Regions from separate parts of the Mesorhizobium sp. WSM1293 genome, predicted to be linked through region 3. Evidence: riboswitches for the same ligand, from Rfam matches in the RefSeq annotation. Region 3 holds a riboswitch; each other region holds the start of a gene.

Evidence for each region. A riboswitch is a leader RNA that binds a small molecule or an ion and turns the genes downstream of it on or off. The one in region 3 is predicted to bind cobalamin.
Region 1: it holds a riboswitch for cobalamin, as region 3 does, so the genes downstream of both, M729_RS0124950 (ABC transporter ATP-binding protein) here and M729_RS0105465 (aromatic ring-hydroxylating dioxygenase subunit alpha) in region 3, are expected to answer to the same signal.
Region 2: it holds a riboswitch for cobalamin, as region 3 does, so the genes downstream of both, bluB (5,6-dimethylbenzimidazole synthase) here and M729_RS0105465 (aromatic ring-hydroxylating dioxygenase subunit alpha) in region 3, are expected to answer to the same signal.

The regions. Positions count from the first base shown of each region.
Region 1 covers NZ_AZUV01000025.1:6,948-9,177, reverse strand. The annotation lists gene M729_RS0124955 (ABC transporter substrate-binding protein) at 1-132, opposite strand, end outside; gene M729_RS0124950 (ABC transporter ATP-binding protein) at 182-970, opposite strand; cobalamin riboswitch at 1,135-1,342, opposite strand; gene M729_RS0124945 (AraC family transcriptional regulator) at 1,578-2,230, shown strand, end outside.
Region 2 covers NZ_KI911320.1:141,188-143,417, reverse strand. The annotation lists gene M729_RS0133285 (hypothetical protein) at 1-480, shown strand, start outside; partial or broken gene bluB (5,6-dimethylbenzimidazole synthase) at 603-1,220, opposite strand; cobalamin riboswitch at 1,331-1,511, opposite strand; gene M729_RS0133275 (histone deacetylase family protein) at 1,634-2,230, shown strand, end outside.
Region 3 covers NZ_AZUV01000004.1:1,091-3,320, reverse strand. The annotation lists gene M729_RS0105470 (hybrid-cluster NAD(P)-dependent oxidoreductase) at 1-184, opposite strand, end outside; gene M729_RS0105465 (aromatic ring-hydroxylating dioxygenase subunit alpha) at 210-1,457, opposite strand; cobalamin riboswitch at 1,572-1,774, opposite strand.

The sequences.
Region 1 (2,230 bases), on a different contig from region 3:
ATCATGGATGACAGCGCGCTTCGGCGGCGCGTCGAAGGTCAGCGGCTTGCCGCAGCTGTCGACGGTTACCGGGAAGGCGAAGGCGGTCGAGGTCAGCAGCGAGACGGCAAGCGAAAAAGCGAGGCGTTTCACGGGTATGCTCCTTGTGGGTGGGATCGGGTCGACTATGGAACGGCTTCAATCACGACGGCGGCGCGGCACGGTTCGGAACCTCGAACACCGTCAACTCTCGATCCTCGGTCGGATGGCGCAGGCGCAGCACATCGATGCCGAAAATCTCGCGGATCAGCTGTTGGGCCAGCGCTTCGCGCGGTGCGGCGAGCGCTTGCAGGCGGGCATGATTCATCACCGCAACCCTGGTGGCGAAGGGTGCTACCAGCGCCAGATCGTGCAGCACCGCGATCACCGTCATCTCGAAGCCTGCCACGAGGTCGAGCAGTTCGCCGCGGGCGCGCGGGTCCAGATGGTTGGTCGGTTCGTCGAGGAACAGGATTTTGGGCTGCTGGGCGATGGCGCGCGCCAGTTGGGCGCGCTGGCGCTCGCCGCCCGACAGCGAGCCGACGGTGCGGCCAAGCAGCGGCAGCAGGCCGGTCCGGCGCAGCGCATTGACGACAATGTCGCGTTCCTCGCTCCTGCGCCTCAGTCCGGCGTGCGGGACCCGGCCAAGCTCGACATAATCGATCACCGCCAGCCGCGGATCGGGCTGGTCGGTCTGGCCGACAACGGCGATATGCAACGCCCGCTCGGCGGCCGAAATCCTGTCCAGCCCGCGTCCGCCAAGCTTCACCTCGCCGGAACTTGGCCGCAGCATGCCCGACAGCATGCGCAGCAGCGTCGTCTTGCCGGCGCCGTTGGGACCGATGATGGCAAGGCGATCGCCAGCGGCCACCGAGAAGCTGACCGCCTGGACCAGATTCCGCCCATTCGCCATGGCACAGAGGTCATGGGCTTCGAGAAGCGCTGCGCTCATCGGCTGCAGCCCGCCGGATTGCGGGGACGGCAAAGCGTGCGCATGGTGATGCGATGATCGATGGAGCCGTCCAACTTTCCGTCACTTTCCAAAACTGGCGACGGAAGGAAGCTGGCGAACCGGCCGACAAGGCCGGGATTCGCGTTTCCTCCCGGCACACCCCGTCCGGTCAACTCAGTGATGGCAGGTCTCCTGGCTCGCGGGTCGTTGCGCCATCCTGCCTTCCCAGCCTTGCCGGCCAGTGGCATTCACGGATTTTGCTCGCCGCTTACAGTTGCGGGGGCAGCCACGGCCTCGACCTGAACAGGCCTCACCGTGTTCCCTTTTCACCCCTCGCCTTTCGGCTCGGGGACCATCACCACTTCAGCGTAGATTTCCACCAAACGCTTCGCAATGGATTTCTCGGACGAAGTGGTGGGCCAGCTAAGGGAAACAGGCATTGCACGCTCATTTTATGTAATAACATAACATTCTTAGGAGATGACGCGGCCCGCTGTCAAGCGAAAGCCCATGGGATCGGCGCAGATTGCACGGAATGCGCAATTTCGATCAAACTGGCCGCGCCAGGAAACGCCAAGATGATCCGGCCAATGCGAAAAGGAGCCCCATGAACCCGACCGAGAAAGCGCTGTGGTTCGTCGAGAGCCATCTGCCGGAGGCGATCTCGCTTGACGATGTCGCGCAAAGCAGCGGCGTGTCGCGTTTTCATGTGACGCGCGCCTTCGGCGCCGCAACCGGCCGCTCGGTGATGGGTTACATGCGCTCACGCCGGCTGACCGAGGCGGCGCGCAAGCTGGCCGGCGGAGCGCCCGACATCCTCGTCGTCGCGCTCGACGCCGGCTACAACTCGCATGAGGCGTTCACCCGTGCCTTCCGCGATCAGTTCGGCACCACGCCGGAACTGGTGCGCGCGCAAGGCTCGACCAACAACCTCGACCTCGTGGAGCCGATCCTGATGGACCAGTCCCTCCTCACCAATCTCGAACCACCGCGCTTCGAGACCAGCCGGCCGTTCCTGATCGCCGGCCTCGGCGAACGCTACAGCTGTGAAACCAGCGCCGGGATTCCGATGCAGTGGCAGCGTTTTGCACCCTTTATCGGCAACATCCCCGGCGAGATCTCAGGCGTTTTCTACGGCGTGTGCCTTAATGGCGACGACGCGGGCAATTTCGACTATGTCGTCGGCGTCGAAGTGTCCGGCTTTGCGGATCTGCCGAAGGACTTCTATCGGGTGCGGGTGCCGGCGCAGAAATATGCGGT
Region 2 (2,230 bases), on a different contig from region 3:
GTGATCCGCCTGTCGCTGACCTATGTCGACGAGATCATCCTCGGCTACAACATCCGCATCAATTCAGCCTCACCCTTCGAGACGGCGCGCCAAGGCGTCGTGCTCTATGCCCAGAACGGCAAGGTCATGGTCAAGAACGCCGTCTGGCTGGCGGTCATCATGTGGGGCGTGTCGTTCGTCATCTTTCTGATGATGCTGGCGCCTGCCGGCGCCATTCTGTTCCTGATGCCCGGCCAGCTCGCCGGCTGGGCCTTCGTGCTCGCCATCGTCTTCGCCTGGGCGTTCAAGGCGGCCTTCATCGAGCCTTTCGCCATCGCTTGCCTGATGCAGGTCTATTTCAAGACCATCGCGGGCCAGATGCCGGATCCGGCCTGGGACGCCCGGTTGGCCGAGGCGTCGTCGAAGTTCAGGGAGCTCAAGGACAAGGCGCTCGCCTCCTTCGGCGGTTCGCGCTGGGGTACGGCCGGCGCCACACCCTGATCGGCCGGGCAGGTGGTGTCTGGTGAGGCAGAAACGGTGTTGAGGCGCGCCACGGTGGACTTCAGCTGTGTCTCGCCTTGCCCGGAAAACGTCTCGCTCATGATCAGTTCCGGCAGCGGCAGCCGCCGTCCCCAACCATGCGTTTCAAGGTCCGGTTTGGAAGCGAACTCGGAAACACGGCCGACGCAGAGATAGGCGATTGGCGTTACGTGATCCGGAATGGCCAACAGCCGCTTCAGCGCCTCAGCCTCGATGATGCTCACCCAGCCGACGCCAACGCCCTCGGCACGCGCGGCCAGCCACAAATTCTGCACTGCGCAGACGGTGCTGTAGAGATCCATCTCCGGATTGTGCCAGCGTCCCAGCGGCGAACCTTTCGAGCGCTGCCGGTCGCAAGTGATGCAGATGTTGAGCGCGCTTTCGCAGATGCCTTCCAGCTTGAGCTTGCGGTACAGCGCCTGTTTTTCCGCCTCGATCGCCGGCAGTTCCTGCTCGCGCGCGGCCAGGAACAGGTCGCGCACCTCCGCCCGTCGTCCGGCATCGCGAATGACAATGAAATTCCATGGCTGCATGAAGCCGACCGATGGCGCGTGATGGGCGGCAAGCAGCAGCCGCGCCAGCACGTCGTCATCGATCGCGGTGGGCAGGAAATGGCTGCGCACGTCGCGCCGCGTGAACATGGCGCGATAGACCGCATCGCGCGCATTCTGGTCAAATCCATCGTCAATGGCAGCGGTCATATGTTCCGGCATCGCTTGTCCCCTTGCGATTGCAGATTCAAAACGGTCAGAGCGTACGTTGTGCGTCCAAATGGACGCACGTCGCTCTGATGTCATCCGCCTGACCATGCGGATGACGATGCCTGCCAGGCCGGTCTTCTGGCTTGGGATCAACCCGCGTCCGGTGCCTTCCCGTCATCGACAGTGGCATTTACCGGCGCGGTCCCCCTCACAGCGTTGGGCACGCCACGGAATTCAACCGTGTTCCCGATTCTCCCGCTTGCGGCGGGCACCAGGCAGTACCCAGGGACCTTACGCCGAAGCGCCGGCGAGGCCAATGCCCGCGGCGACGCGAATGGACGCAGGCGCGATTTTCCCCAGTCATCGGCCGCCCGTGCATGGCCTTTGTCGATCCGGGTCACTAGATTAGGACGATGACCACCCGTCTCTACACGCATCCGATCTTCCTCGAGCATCTCACGCCGCCCGGACATCCCGAGCGGCCCGACCGCCTGCGTGCCATCGAGCGCGTGCTCGATGAGGAAGCCTTTGCCGGGCTCGATCGTATCCAGGCGCCGGAAGGCGACGAGGCCACCATCCTCTACGCGCATCCTGCCGATTTCGTCGCCCGCGTGCGCGCCGCCATTCCCGACGAGGGGATTACCCGCATCGATGCCGACACCACTGCCAGTCCGAAGAGCTGGCAAGCGGCGATCACCGCGATCGGCGCCGCCAACGCCGCCGTCGATGATGTCTTTTCGGGCCGCGCCGACAACGTCTTCGTCGCCGCCCGGCCGCCCGGCCATCATGCCGAAAAGACCACGGCCATGGGCTTCTGCCTGTTCAACACGGCGGCGATCGCGGCGCGTTATGCGCAGAAGAAACACGGTGTCGAGCGCGTTGCCATCGTCGACTGGGACGTGCATCACGGCAATGGCACGCAGGATATTTTCTGGGACGATCCCTCGGTGCTCTATTGCTCGACACACCAGATGCCGCTTTATCCCGGCACCGGAGCGAAGACCGAAACG
Region 3 (2,230 bases):
TCGGCAGTTCCAGAGTCACGAACTGCCCCGGTTTGTAGCGGAACCAGGTCTGGTTGTCGGAGCGGAAGGTGAAGGTCTTCACGTCAGGCGCTTCGTCGCTGACGCCGATCACTTCCAGCACCTGCAGCCTGTCGTTCCAGGGCGTCATCTGGTCGAGATGGCGATAGAGGCCAAGGTCCGTCATCGCATTCATCCTCTTGTCCCCTGGGCTAGGCGACGCTGCGCAGGGCCGGCCGGCCGCCTTCGGCAAGGCGCGGCCCGATGAACGACGCGTACCACTCGACGAACTGGATCACGCCGCCCTCATGCAGCTCCGAATAGGGGCCTGGTTCATAGGCCGGCGACAGGATGCCGAAGGCGTTTTCCTCGACGATGCGGCGGTCCTGGTCGTTGGTCTCGGTCCAGACATGGGTGAGCTCAGCGAGGTCGTAGTCGACGCCTTCGACCGCATCCTTGTGGACGAGCCATTTCGTGGTCACCGCGGTTTCCGTGGCACTGATCGGCAGCACGCGGAAGGTAACGGCGTGGTCGCCGAGGATATGGTTCCAGGTCGTCGGATAGTGATAGAGCAGCAAGGAGCCGATGCGGTCGGTTGAAACGCTGTCGGACAGGTTCTTCTGGACCGCCCGTTTTCCCGTCATGGTGTAGCTGACGGCATCGCGCAGCAGCGGCGCGCGGGTGGCGCGGTACTGCCCTGCCGGATCGATGCGGAATTTGCTCGGCAAGCCTGATGCCTCGCATCTGGCCCAGTGTGCGACCATTTCAGGGTCGCTGTCGGCGCCATGGACGCCGGTTACGGTTGGAGCCTCGGGGAAGGTCTTGCACAACTCGGGATGATTGGCGGCGCAGTGGTAGCACTCGCGGTTGTTTTCCCAGACCAGCTTCCAGTTGCCCTTCTCGACGATCGTGCTCTCGAAGGCGATCTTTGCTTCACGCAGCCGGTGCGGCAAAAGATAGGGTTCGATCATCGCCCGCATCGGCGCGAAATCTGCCGGTTCCTTGGCCAGGCAGATGAAGATGTAGCCGCCGACGCTCTCGCAGGCGACCGGCTTCAGGCCGAAATCACTCTTGTCGAAACCGTCGGCCATCTGGCGGGCAAACAGCAGGCGGCCGTCCAGCTCGTAGGTCCACTGATGATACGGGCAGACGAGCTTTGCCGCGGTACCCTTCTCCGTGTTGCACACGCGGCTGCCGCGATGGCGGCAGGAATTGTGGAAGGCGTTGATCTTGCCGTGCTGGTCGCGGACAAGGACGACCGGATAGTCGCCGACCTGCACGGTGATGTAGCTGCCCGGCTTAGGCAGTTCGCAATCATGGCCGATGAACAGCCAGTCGCGATACCAGATCAGCTCCATGTCGAGCTTGAAGTAGTCTGGATCGGTGTAGAAGGGCTGCTCCAGCGAAAAGCCTTGCCGGCGCCCCTTCAGGAGCCTCAGCATGTCGTTGCGGATATCCATGTCCTGTCCTCGTTTCTAAGGACTGAACTGGTGGTGATGGAGGAAGGATTGAAACACAGGCCGGCTGTGTGCCGGACATGCGCTATCCACCTCTTGACCGCCCACCGCGATCAGTCGAGTCTAAAAATCTCGGGCTGGTTTCCGGGCTCTGGAGTTGTCCTTGCGGACCATCGCGACACCTTCCCAGGCGGTTGCCCAGTGGTCTCCCGTTGCGACTTGAACTCCACCACCGTTGCGGGGGCAGCGCCGGATTCTGACCGGCTTCCCAATTCTCCGCCTCGTCGTCACGAAGCGGCACCTGAGATGGTATGATCTAACCACGATCGCGGGCGCGCCGTCGGCATGAAAACGACATCGTATCCATGCGGCGCGACACGGCATGCGAAACGCTACTGCAGCTCGTCGCGGGCCGAGATCCCACCTCCCGGGCGGCCATTTGCCGGCTGCGATCTTCCCGAATCCGACCCTTCGCGGGGGTCAAAAAAGGTTAACGGTTTCGAAAAGTGACTATTAGCTTGCCCTAAAATCGAACCGAACGGTTCGTTTCTGTTGACGGTGCGTGCAGGACGGTGTGAACGCTGGGCCTCTGAAACAGTCAGTGATCAATCAAGTGTCTACACCTAACACACTGATATGAAGAAGAAAAATGCATCCCTAGATTCCGTTGGCACAATTTCAAGGTGTGGATTCATGGTCCACACGGAACAACTTCGTGATTGGAAAAGACGACCTTGCCCTCCCACATCGGGGCTGTCCGAACGACGCGATTTCAT